DNA from 2 places in the Frateuria sp. GZRe12 genome. Region 1 is predicted to be linked to the other one. Evidence: predicted binding sites of a transcription regulator. Region 1 holds the regulator's gene; the other holds the start of a gene.

What was found. Region 1 encodes FliA, which starts transcription of late flagellar genes. Its sites were predicted from a motif close to TAAAGTTTNNCNNNCNNNGGCCGATAA; they were not measured.
Region 2: a site for FliA is predicted at 3,246-3,272, ahead of ACFWZ4_RS01340 (glycoside hydrolase family 31 protein). Genes of this name have one in related genera too.

The regions. Positions count from the first base shown of each region.
Region 1 covers NZ_JBHZGI010000007.1:124,582-131,009, forward strand. Annotated here, with positions in the region: gene flhA (flagellar biosynthesis protein FlhA) at 1-1,352, shown strand, start outside; gene flhF (flagellar biosynthesis protein FlhF) at 1,464-2,888, shown strand; gene ACFWZ4_RS14925 (MinD/ParA family protein) at 2,885-3,829, shown strand; gene ACFWZ4_RS14930 (RNA polymerase sigma factor FliA) at 3,831-4,637, shown strand; gene ACFWZ4_RS14935 (chemotaxis response regulator CheY) at 4,687-5,094, shown strand; gene ACFWZ4_RS14940 (protein phosphatase CheZ) at 5,091-5,732, shown strand; gene ACFWZ4_RS14945 (chemotaxis protein CheA) at 5,749-6,428, shown strand, end outside.
Region 2 covers NZ_JBHZGI010000001.1:301,073-307,500, reverse strand. Annotated here, with positions in the region: gene ACFWZ4_RS01345 (Six-hairpin glycosidase-like protein) at 1-773, opposite strand, end outside; gene ACFWZ4_RS01340 (glycoside hydrolase family 31 protein) at 883-3,219, opposite strand; gene ACFWZ4_RS01335 (alpha-amylase family glycosyl hydrolase) at 3,507-5,057, opposite strand; gene ACFWZ4_RS01330 (TonB-dependent receptor) at 5,158-6,428, opposite strand, start outside.

The DNA.
Region 1 (6,428 bases):
TCGCGCAGGTGCCGGCGCTGATGCTCTCGATCGCCACCGCGGTGATCGTCACCCGCGTGTCCAAGTCGCAGGACATGGGCAAGCAGGTGATCGGCCAGGTGTTCGGCCAGCCGCGCGCGCTGGCGGTGGCCGGCGCGGTGCTGGGCGTGATGGGCCTGATCCCGGGCATGCCGAACCTCGCCTTCCTGCTGCTGGGCGGTTGCTGCGGCGGTGCGGCCTACCTGATGATCAAGCGCGAGCGCGAGACGAAGGAAAAGCTGGCCGAGGCGATTGCCGAGCCGGCCGCCGCGCCTGCCATTCCCGCCGAGCGCATGGAACTGGGCTGGGACGACGTCGCCAGCGTCGATCCGCTGGGCCTGGAGGTCGGCTACCGGCTGATCCCGCTGGTGGATACCCACCAGGGCGGCGAGCTGATGGGCCGGATCAAGTCGGTGCGGCGCAAGCTCTCGCAGGAATTCGGCTTCCTGGTGCCCGCGGTTCACATCCGCGACAACCTGGACCTGGGGCCCAACACCTACCGCGTCACCCTGATGGGCGTGCCGATGGGCGAGGCCGAGGTGCACAGCGAGCGTCTGATGGCGATCAACCCCGGCCGCGTGCACGGGCCGCTGCAGGGCATCCAGACCAAGGACCCGGCGTTCGGCCTGGAAGCGGTGTGGATCGAACAAGGCCAGCGCGAGATGGCGCAGAGCCTGGGCTACACCGTGGTCGACCCGGCCACCGTGGTGGCCACGCACCTGTCGCACATCCTGCAGACCCACGCGCACGAACTGATCAGCCACCAGGACGTGCAGCAGCTGCTCGACCGCCTGGCGCAGACCGCGCCCAAGCTGGTCGAGGACCTCGTCCCCAAGCGCATGGCGCTGGGCGTGGTGGTCAAGGTGCTGCAGAACCTGCTGGCCGAGCGCGTGCCGATCCGCAACATGCGCACCATCGTCGAAACCTTGGCGGAGCACGCGGGCCAGAGTCAGGATCCCGGCATGCTCACCGCCGCCGTGCGCGTCGCGCTGGGCCGGCAGATCGTGCAGGAGATCACGGGACTGGGCACCGAGGTGCCGGTCATCACGCTGGCGCCGGAGCTCGAGCAGATCCTCATGAACTCGCTCTCCGGCGGTGGCGTGGCTGGCGCGGCGGTCGAGCCGGGCCTGGCCGACCGCCTGCAGCAGAGCGTCGCCGACGCCGCGCGCCGCCAGGAAATGAGCGGCGAAGCGGCCGTATTGCTGGTCGCGCCGCAGCTTCGTCCCTGGCTCGCGCGCTTCACCCGCCACGTGGCACAGAACCTGCACGTACTGGCCTACAACGAGGTGCCGGACAACCGCAGGGTGCGGCTGGTCCAGGCGCTGGGACGTTAAAGGCCGGGAGACGGGCATCGTGATTCGCCAGTTGCACATGCAGACAGCGCTAGGCCTTCGGGCCGCCGCGGCGATGGACACGATGGCCGCCACCCGCTTGCGGAGCAGGCAATGAAGATCAAACGTTTCGTGGCGCCGGACATGCGCCAGGCGATGCGCGAAGTGCGCGAGGAGCAGGGGCCCGATGCGGTGATCCTGTCCACGCGCAAGCTCGACGAAGGTATCGAAATCATCGCCGCCGTCGATTACGACGAGGCGCTGGTGCGTGAGGCGGCGCGCCATGGCGCGACCCCCGTGCCGGCCGCCGAGCCGCCGGCATTGCCGCCGCGCGCTGCCGCGGTGCCGCCGCCGGTGCGCGAGGCGCGCGTCGAAACGCTGGCGCCCGCCAATCGTCCGACACCGATCGAGAGCGCCCCGAAGGTCGCGGCCTTGATCGCGCCGGAGGAGAGAGAGCCGAAGCCGGTGCGTGCCGAAGCGCGCGCTCCGCACGTCGCGCCGCGCGCCCAGGCCGAAGGCCTGGTCCAGGCAAAGGCGCCACCGTCGCAACCGCAGCAGGCTTCCGAGGCTCCGGCCGAGCCGGCGGTCCATCCGCTGATCGAGCGCGCCGCGCAGGACACGGTGCGCATGCGCGCCGAGCTGTCCAGCCTGCGCGAGATGCTCGAGATGCAGCTCTCCAGCCTCGCCTGGAACGACATGGAACGCCGCCAGCCGATGCACACCCGCGTGCTGCGCGAACTGACCCGGCTCGGCATCGATGCCGACGTCGCCCGCGCGCTGGCCGATGAACTGCCGCCGCAGATGACGCCCGAACAGGCGCGCTACCTGCCGCTGGGCATGCTGAGCCGTGGCATCGCCGTCAGCGGCCGCGGCCGCTCGGACGAAGCCGGCGTCACCGCGCTGGTCGGCCCGACCGGCGTGGGCAAGACCACGACGCTGGCCAAGCTGGCCGCGCGCGCGGTGGTGCGCCACGGCGCCTCGCAGGTCGCGCTGGTGAGCACCGACCACTACCGCATCGGCGCCGCCGCGCAGCTGGAGCACTACGGTCGCCTGCTCGGCGTGCGGGTGTATCCGGCCTACGACGCGCAGAGCCTGCGCCAGGTACTGGAACTGCTGAAGGGCTGCCACACCGTGCTGGTCGACACCGCCGGCCTGGCCGGCAACGACCCGCGGCTGGCCGAACAACTGGAGGCACTGGGCGAGGCCGGCGAGCTGCGTGTCTGCCTGGTGCTGGCCGCCAATGCGCAGGCGCAGTCGCTCGAGGAAGCCGTGCGCGCCTACCTGCCGGCCAAGCCGCACGCGGCGATCCTGACCAAACTCGATGAGGCGCCCAGCCTCGGCGGCGCACTGTCGGTGCTGATCCGCCACCAGCTGGCGCTGGACTACACCACCGACGGCCAGCGCGTGCCCGAGGACATCGCTGCCGCCGATGCACGCCTCTTGGTGTGCCGCGCCGCGCAGGCGCTCAAGGGCAATGCGCCGGCCGCGGACGAGGCGGTGCTGGCCGAGCGTTTCGGGACGATGGTGGCCCAGGCATGAGCGGAATCCTTGCAATGAATCAGGCGTGGGGCTTGAAAGACATGTTCAACGCGATCACGGGCGAGCGCGACAGCGCGCCGCCCGCACCGCACCGGCCGCACCAGGCGGCCAACGCAGGCGCGCCGCGCCGCCGCTGCCGCGCGATCGCGGTGGCCGGCGGCAAGGGCGGGGTGGGCAAGACCACCGTGGCGGTCAACCTGGGCATGAGCCTGGCGATGGCCGGGCGCGAGGTCATGCTGCTGGACGCCGACATGGGCCTGGCCAACGTCGACGTGCTGCTCGGCCTGGCGCCCTCGCGCCACCTGGGCCACCTGCTGGACGGCACGGCCACGCTGGAAGAATTGGTACTGGACGCCCCGCACGGGCTGAAGGTTATCCCCGGCGGCTCCGGCGCGCGGCGCCTGGCGCAGCTGGGCAACGGCGAGCATGCCGCGGTGATCCGCGCGTTCGACGAGTTGCCGCGGCCGCCCGACTACCTGCTGGTCGACACCGCCGCGGGCCTGTCGGACAACGTGGCGATGTTCGCCGCGGCGGCCGACGACGTGGTGCTGGTGGTCTGCGACGAGCCGGCCTCGCTCACCGACGCCTACGCGTTGATCAAGGTCCTCTCCCGCGACTTCGGCGTGCGTCGCTTCCGCTTCGTCGCCAACCTGGTGCGCAACCTGGGCGAGGCCCGCGCGCTGCACCAGAAGCTGGCCAAGGTCAGCGACCGCTTCCTGGACGTGGTGCTGGACTTCATGGGTTTCGTGCCGCAGGACGAGCGGCTCAAGCAGGCCATCCGGCGCCAGAACGCGGTGGTGGACATGTGGCCGGCGGCGCGTTCGTCGCAGGCATTCAAGCAATTGGCAGGTGCGGTCGATAACTGGGAGGAACCCGCGCGCGCGGGCCTGGACCGCATCGCATTTTTCGGTGGCCAGGCCGTGACGGCGTCGGGGTGGTGACATGAGCGTGGCATCGGAATATCTCCAGCTGCAAAAACAGAGTGCAGATGAGTTGGTGCGCCAGCACGCGCCACTGGTGCGTCGTATTGCCTATCACCTGATGGGTCGTCTTCCCCCCAGCGTGGACGTGGGCGACCTGATCCAGTCCGGCATGATCGGCCTCCTCGAGGCCGCGCGGCACTACGCCACCGACCGCGCCGCCAGCTTCGAGACCTACGCCGGCATCCGCATCCGCGGGGCCATGCTGGACGAACTGCGCAAGACCGACTGGACCCCGCGCTCGGTGCATCGCAAGGTGCGCGAAGTCGCCGAGGTGGTGCGCCAGATCGAGATCGAGACCGGCGCCGACGCCGAAGATGCCGAAGTCATCAAGCGCCTCGGCGTGAGCGCGGAGGACTATCACCAGATCCTCGCAGACGCCGCCAGCGCGCGCCTGCTCAGCCTCACCGCGCCGGACGACGGCGACGGCGCGCCGGCTTTCGACGTGGTCGACCAGGGGGCCTTGGGGCCGGCCGAGAGCATCGAGCAGGAGGGCCTGCGCCAGGCTTTGATCGACGGCATCTCCGGCCTGCCCGAGCGCGAGCAGCTGGTCATGTCGCTGTACTACGAGCAGGAATTGAACCTCAAGGAAATCGGCGCCGTGCTCGGCGTGACCGAGTCGCGCGTGTGCCAGATCCATGGCCAGGCGATCGTGCGGCTGCGTGCGCGCATGGGCGACTGGCGCGACGGCGTGCAGGGGGAGCCGGAAACCGGCACCCGCAAGGGCAAGGGCCGCCGCGCTTCCTCCGACCGTTCCGTCTCCCGCTGACCCCTTCGACTTCCGACCCTTCGATCCCCATTCCCTACCAGAGGAACCAATGGACAAGAACATGAAAATCCTCGTGGTGGACGATTTCTCCACCATGCGGCGCATCGTCAGGAACCTGCTGGTGGAGCTGGGCTTCACCAACACGCTGATCCAGGAAGCCGACGACGGCAACAACGCGCTGACCATGCTCAAGAGCCAGCCGTTCGACATGGTCGTGACCGACTGGAACATGCCCAACATGACCGGCATCGACCTGCTGCGCGCGATCCGCGCCGAGCCCTCGCTCAAGGGCCTGCCGGTGCTGATGGTCACGGCGGAGAACAACCGCGACCAGATCATCGCCGCGGCCCAGGCGGGCGTGAACGGCTACATCGTCAAGCCGTTCAACGCGGTCACGCTGAAGGAGAAGCTCACCAAGATCTTCGAGCGCCTCGCCGCCGCGGGGGCCAGCGCATGAGCGCCGTGCTTTCCACCTTCGACGAAACCGCGCTGCCGCAGGAGCTGCAGAACCTGCTCAACAGCGAAGACGGCGCCGCGTTCGAGCACGCGCTCGATGCACTGGTGCGCCAGCGCGAGCAGCACCTGTTCCGCGCGCTGGGCCTGCTCGCGCGCGACCTGCATGGCGCGGTCAGCCGGCTCGGCAACGACCTGGCGCACGAAGGCGTGCCGGGCAGGGTCGCCGACGTGCGCAAACATCTGAACGACGTGCTGGAGATGAGCGCCCAGGCGGCCCATCGCAGCATCGATTTCGCCGAACGCATGAGCCCCGAGGCCGACGCGCTGGCGCAGAGCGCCGAACAGGTGCTCGCCTCGGCCGCCCCGTACGATCCGGTCGCGGACCTGGCGCGCCAGGCCGGCAACTTCGCCGGCGCCTGCCGCGAAGGCCTCAACGACATGGTGATGGCGCAGTCCTGGCAGGACCTCTCCGGCCAGCGCATCAAGAAGGTGGTCAATTTCATCGAGTCGGTGGAGTCGTCGCTGCTGGAGCTGGTCCGCCTGACCGGCGCGCTGTCCGGGCGCGAGCCGCCGCCGGTGGTGGAGAAGATCTCCGGCCAGGACGAGGCGGACCGGCTGCTCAGCGAATTCGGCTTCTGAGCGCGGCGGGATGAGCATGGATCCCTCGCTCGACGCCGAACTGCGCGACGATTTCCTGGTCGAGGCCGGGGAACTGGTCGAGCGCCTGTCGGAACAGCTGGTCGAGCTGGAGGCCAGCCCGCGCGACGCCGACCTGCTCAACGCGGTGTTCCGCGCGTTCCACACGGTCAAGGGTGGCGCGGGTTTCCTCGCCATCGAGCCGATGGTGCAGCTGTGCCATCACGCCGAGGACCTGCTCAACGTCGCCCGCAACGGCGCGCTGGTGCTCGATTCGGCCAGGATGGATGCGCTGCTGGAAGCGCTGGACCTGCTCAACGCGATGATGGATGCGCTGCGTGGCGGCGCCGCGATGGCCATGCCGCCGCCGGCGCTGCTCAAGCGGCTGACGCCGGGCGCCGTGGCGCCCGCACCTGCACCCGCCCCGGTGGCGGCGCCGGCCCCCGCGCCGGCCGACGGCAGCATCGACGACAGCGAATTCGAAGCGCTCCTGGACAGCCTGTACGGCACGGCGGCACCAGGCACGGTCGCGCCGGCGCCTCCGGCGCCTGCGACCATCAACGACGACGAGTTCGAGGCGCTGCTGGACAACCTGCACGGCACGGGAGCGCCCGGCGCCACCGCCGCGCCGGCACCGAGCACGACCATCGGGGACGACGAGTTCGAGGCACTGCTCGACAACCTGCACGGCAAGGGCGG
Region 2 (6,428 bases), on a different contig from region 1:
GCGGCCAACTGCAGTGCCTGGTAATGCAGGACGTTGGTGGAGAGCGCGAAGGACTGCGCGATGAATCCCACGTTGTCGGCGGTCCAGGACGGATAGGTCTGCTCGCGCCAGTCCAGGAACGAGGTTTCTCCGCGGTAGAGCCCGAGCGCGGCGTCGAAGGCGTACTGGCGGTCCTGCGCGAGCGTGCCGTCCAGTGCCTTGCTTACCCTGGCGGCGAAGGCGGCATCGTCCAGCAGATGTCGTGCGCCGAGGAACCACACGATGCGATCTGTGCTGATCGGCCAGCTGCCGCCCGAACCGGTGTCCTGCATCACGTACAGGCCTTGCGGCGAGGAGGGTACGCGCACGTCTGACAGCTTGAATTCCAGGCCGTTGCGCGAGCGTGTCGGATCGAAGCGCCACAGCCCCAGGTCGATCGCATACGAGAGATCGCGCGTCCACACGTAGGGCCACTTCTCGCCCGTCTCGAAGCACACGCAGGGGATCGGCTGGCCGTGGTCGAACGCCCCATCACGGATCGCTTCCACCGAGTCCCGTTTCAGGTCGTCCTGCGCCATCGCGTAGAGGCCGTCGAACAGGCTGCTGCCGGTGGCCGCCTCGAGCGGGGGCGCGGGAATCACGCGCTGGCCGGTCGGCCAGCCGAGCACATAGCCGTCCTTGTCGCTTTTCTGCATCGACACGTGCACGCCGTGCCAGTCGAAACCGTCGCGCCATGCGGTTTCGGAGACGTTGGGGGCGGCTGCCATCGAGGCCATCAGCAAAAGGCTCAGCATGGTGTTCGAGGCTCCCGGCAGGCGTGGGTTTGCTTCGGCGCCGCTCCGGGTGGGGAAGGCGCCCTGGTGAAAGGGCCGTGCGATCACGGCCCGCGCAGCGATACGTCGCTTACTTCACCACGTCAAGCGTGACGGTCTGGCCCTTGCCGGCAGCTACGCGTACCCAGGTTACCGGGCCGAAGCGGTCTTCGCCCACGGCCCAGCCGTCGTCGCCGGAGGCGCGCAGGGCGTCGGCGCTGGCGAACGCCTCCAGCGCGCGGCCGTTGCTGCGCACGGCATGCGCCGGTTTGCCGTGGAACTTCAGCAACCAGGACTTCAGGACAGGCTGGTAGCTGCCCTGGGGCGATGCGATGGCGAAGGCCACGCTGTCCCCGTGCGCCTCCAGCTGCATCGACTGCACGAAATACTCGCCCTGCTCGTAGCCGTACGTCTTGCCGTCGTCGTCGTAATAGTCGAAGCGCGTCGCGTGGTTGGCGGGAAACAATTCCACCGCCAGCTCGGTGAGCGGGTGCTGGCCCACGTAGTCCATCGCCGGGGCGACCGGGATGATGGCGCCTTCGCGGATGTACAGCGGGATGTCGCTCCAGTGCGTGGCATCGGCCTGGTGCTCGATCGTCTGGCCACCGGCGTAGTGCTTGCCGCTGAACCAGTCGATCCATTCGCCGGCGGGCAGGTAAACCGGCTTGGCCGTCTGGCCCTGCTCGACCACCGGCGATACCAGCAGGCTGTCGCCGAACAGCCAGGCGTCGACGTCGTTGCGCAGGTTGGCATCGGTCGGCCAGTCGAACATCAGCGGGCGGACCAGGCCGACGCCGTTGGCGCGGCGCTGGTGCTCGTAGCTGTAGATGTAGGGAATCAGCGACTGGCGCAGGCGGATCGCGTCGGTGGCGGCTTTCTCCGCGACCGGGCCGTAGACCCACGGCTGGCGCTTCTGGTTGAAGTCTCCGTGCACGCGGAATACCGGCGTGAATGCACCGAACTGGATCCACCGCGCATAGTTCTCCGGCGACGGCGGGCCCTTCTTGAAGCCGCCGCCGTCCATGCCCCACTGCATCGCGCCGACGTTGATGGCACTCAGCATGCGCTGGCGCTGGCCGGCCATGCTTTCGAAGCCGGTGAGGATGTCCCCCGACCACAGCCCGTAGGCGTAGCGCTGGGCGCCCAGGTAGAAGTTGCGGTTGAGCGACCACACGCGCAGGTCGGAGATCGCGCGCTGACCGTCGTAGAGCGCGCGTTGCATATCCATGTGCTGCAGGTCGACGGCGACGTCGTCGGCCTCGTCGTTCCACCAGCCGACCATGCCGGTCTCGAACGAATGCTTGAGCGCCTTGTTGAAGAACCAGGCACGCGCGGCCGGATCGGCGAAATCGATCTCGCGCACGGTCTGGTGCGAGAAATAATCCGGCGCCGGATCGCTCTGCGCCAGCCAGTAGCCGTGCTCGGTGGCCTCGCGACCCTCGACGGTGTCGACATGGATGCGCGGCTTCATGATGCCGGTCAGGTGCACGCCCTGGGCATCGAGCAGCGTCTTGAGCTTGCCGCTGTCGCCGTCGGGGAACTTGTGCTCGTTCCAGCGGAACTCGCCGTAGTTGTCCTCGCCCCAGGCCTTCCAGTCGAAGTCGAGGGTGAAGTTGTCCAGCGGGATGTGGCGTTCGCGGTAGCCTTCGACGATGTCCAGCAGTTCCTTCTGGTCGATGCCCCACTGGCTGTTGGTGAAGCCCATCGCCCACTTGGGGAACAACGGGCTGCGGCCGCTGACCTGCGCCAGTGCGCCGAAGATCGCGTGCGGGTCGCCGAGGAAAACGTAGTAGTCCAGCCCGCCATCGAACATGCGCGCGTCGATGCGGGTGTCGCCCAGCGCGATCTGGCCGCCGACGCCATCGATCAGCACGCCGTAGCCGGCGGTGGTCCACACGAACGGCGCGCCGGCGTGGCCCTGCTCGCCGGCGGTGACCGGGCGGTAGCCATCACGCAGCAGGCCGGCGGTAGCCGGCTCCGTGGCATCGAAGCCGCCGATGCCGTACATCGGCTCGCCCTTGGCGTGGATCAGGCTCAGGCGTCCGTGATTCAGCGAGGACAGCGCGAACTGGCGCAGCAGCGGCGCCTGGCCCGGCACGCCGATGCGCAGCTCGCCGTGCTCCTTGTCCCACACCGCTTCCAACTGGGCCGAATGCAGGCGCGCACCGGCGGCATCCTGGGAGACGTCCGCGCCGGGCCGGGCCGAAGCGTGCAGCGCCGGATCGATGACGATCGTCGGCGCCGACGCGTGCCCGGCCTTGCGCATTTGCACGTGCAGCGTGCCGGGGGCGATCAATTCGACGCGAAGGGTGTCGGCACCGAGCGGAATATCGAAGCCGGGCGCGGCCGGCGCGACGGAAGCGGGCCTGGCCAGCGCAGCGTGCGCCCGGACCTGGGAAAGCGATGCAGCAGCGGAAGAAGGGGACACCAGCAATACTCCGACAACGAACAACGTGATCGGCCCCATCGACGCGCGCTTGAGCTTTGTGAAGAGCGCGTGCAGGCGACCGGGGCCGGGCCCATAGTAGGGGCCAGTGCGCACGTCGCGACACCCGGTTGCATACGTATTCATCTGTGACATGGCGCGGTTTTCCGATGATGCAGTGCACGATCCGGACGTGCGGGCGGCGGGCGTGAAAACGGACTCATCCGTACCGCAGCGCCGGGCAATTTCACCTTCCATGGACGTCGGCCGGAGCGGTTCGACATGGCGCCTCACTGCAGCACCACGGACGCGTAAGCCGGCAATAGCAATTGTCCGGAATCGATGCGCGCGCCGGGCATGCTGGCCAGGCGCACCCGGCCGAATCGGGCGAGCGCGCCGGCCAGTTTCAGTGTCTGCGGCTCGCGGGAAAGGTTGTGTACGACGAGCACGTCAGTGCCGGCGTGAGCCAGCTCCCAGGCCGCGAGGTGGGGATTGGACACGGCCGGGACGCTCAGGACGCCGTCGCGAAGCGCAGGCACTTCCTGGCGCCAGCCGATCAGCATGCGGTAGCGGGCGAGCAGGGAATGCGCATCGTCCTGCTGGGCCTGGACCGATACGTCGGGGCCATCGCTGGCGCTGAAGCGCTTCCAGCGGCTCTCGCCGGCGGCGCGCGGGTCACGATGCCAGCGCATCGGCTCGCGCAGGTCCGGGTCGGGCTTGGTGCCCCGCATGCCCAGCTCCTCGCCGTAGTAGATGAACGGTTCGCCGGGCAGGGTGAGCAGCATCGCGGCGGCCATGCGCATGTGTTGCGCGTTGCCGGCGAGCTGGCTCATCACGCGTTCCTGGTCGTGGTTCGACAGGAAGGGGGCATCCTGCCCGGCCGGGATGGCGGCTGCGACACGCTGGAGCAGGGCGGCCAACGCTCCCGAGCGCTCGTCTCGCGCACTGGCGACGAGGCGGCTGGCAAGCGGGAAATCGAACACGGCATCCAGCGGGCCGAACCAGGGGCCGAGCTCGCCCGGCTGCTCCCGCGTGACCTCGCCGATCAGGTAGACGTCCGGATCGGCTTTCTTCATCGCCCGGTGGAAGGATGACCACCATTGAAGGTTCCTGCGCAGCACGGCCGGGTCGTCCGCCTGCGTGGCGAGGTCGTAATAGACGTGCTGGGCCGCATCGAGGCGGAAGCCGTCGACGCCCTGCGCGAGCCAGTAGCGGCCGACGTCATCGACCGCTTCGCGCACGGCGGGAGAGTCGAAGTCGAGGTCCGGCATGGCGCCGGTGAAGGTGCCCAGGTAATGCTGCTTGCCCAGCACATGCCAGGCCGGTCCGCCGGTGGCGCTGGTCGCCCGCAGGTCGGTGTGCGGCCCGGCCCAGGTATACCAGGCGTGGTGAGGATCGGCCGGATCGCGGGCGGCGAGGAACCATGGATGCCTGTCGCTGGTGTGGTTGACCACCAGGTCCATGATCACGCGGATGCCGCGCGCGTGGGCCGCATCGATCAATCGATGGAAGTCAGCCAGCGTGCCGTATTCGGGGTTGATCGCGCGGTAATCGGTGACGTCGTAGCCGTGGTAACTGGGCGACGGGTTGATCGGCATCAGCCAGATGCCGTCGATGCCGAGCGACTTGAGGTAGTCGAGCTTGGCGGTGACGCCGTTGAGATCTCCGACCCCGTTGCCGTCGGTGTCGTACCAGGCGCGCACGAAGATCTCGTACCACACGCCGCTGCGCGCGGCCGGCTGCGCCGCCTTCGACGAGGGCGCGGCGGCCTGGAGGTTGCCGACGCCGCAAAGGAGGGCCAGGCAGGTGGCGAGGCGGATCGCGAGTCGGTTCGGCTTCATGCAGGCTTCCCGTAGGCAAAAAAAAGGACCCGCCAGGTCGCGCGGGTCCGGGGAGAATGACGCGCCGGGCGGGCGGGGAGGTGCATGCCCGGCGCGAGGCTTACAGCGCGTAGGTGAAGCCGACCAGATACTGCCGGCCGAACCACTGCAGCGTGCCCGTCTGCGCCTCGTTGCCGAAGTAGGTGCGGGTCGGTTCGTCGGTCAGGTTGTTCACCTGGAACAGGACGCTCAGGCCGTTCTTGAACGCATAGGAGGCCTGGTAGTCGACCACCGTCTCCGGCGCGTAGTAGACGATCTGCGTGTCGACGGCCATCTGGTTGGACACGAACGCGCTGCGATGGCGCACCGACAGGCGCGTGTCGAAGCCGTGGTAGCCATAGAACAGCGTGCTGTTGATCACGCGCGGCGACAGGCCGGGCAGGCCCATCTTCTGAGGTGCGCCACCGAGCGTCGAGGTCGAGGTGACCTGGCTTTGCGAGTACGAATAGCTGCCCGTGAAGCCCAGGCCCGACCAGGCGCCCGGCAGGAAGTTGAACACGCGCGAGTAGGAAAGCTCCACGCCGCGCACGAAGCCGCCCTTGTCGTTGTTCACGGCCGTCTGGTACTGGCCGTTCTCGTACGGGAGGCCCGTCGCCGGGTTGATCGGCACCTGGATGCCGTTGCCCGCGAAGTCGTACGGGTTGATCGTGTAGTCCTCGATGAACGAGTCGATGTGCTTGAAGAACAGCGCCGCTGCGAACGCGCCGGTCGAATCGGGCGAGTAGTGCTCGAACGACAGGTCGTACTGCTTGGCGTAGAACGGATCGAGGAACGGGCTGGTGTTGCCCCACATGTTGTAGGTGTTGCCGTCGATCCACGAGCCCGAGCCGGTCAGCAGCTTGTTCAGCGGCGGCCGCGACATCACCTTGGCCGCCGCGAAGCGCAACTGGTTGGACTCGTCGAAGTGCCAGTTGAGGTTCAGCGAGGGCAGGTAGTCGGTGTAGGACTTGCCGCGGCGCACGTGGATGTAGTCGGTGCTAGTGACACCAAGCTCGTCGGTGATCGGCTCGCCCTGGCCGCTGCCGATCTGCTGCAGACCGTTGGAGTACTGCGAGGTGTGCACCACGCGCACGCCGACGTTGCCGGTGAGGTTGTGGTCGGCGACGTTGGTGTCGATGTCGGCCATCACGTAGCCGGAGGAGACGTGCTCGTCGACCTCGGCGCTCTGGATCATCGTCCAGTTGGCGTTCCAGTTCTTGGTCGGCGTCGGCGTGATGCCATTAGCGGCAAGCACGGCCAGCGTGTTGATCGACAGGAAGCACGGGAACGAGGAGAGATTGCCCTCGAAGCAGACCTTGTGCGCGTTGGACGGATCGAGCGCCAGTGGCGGCT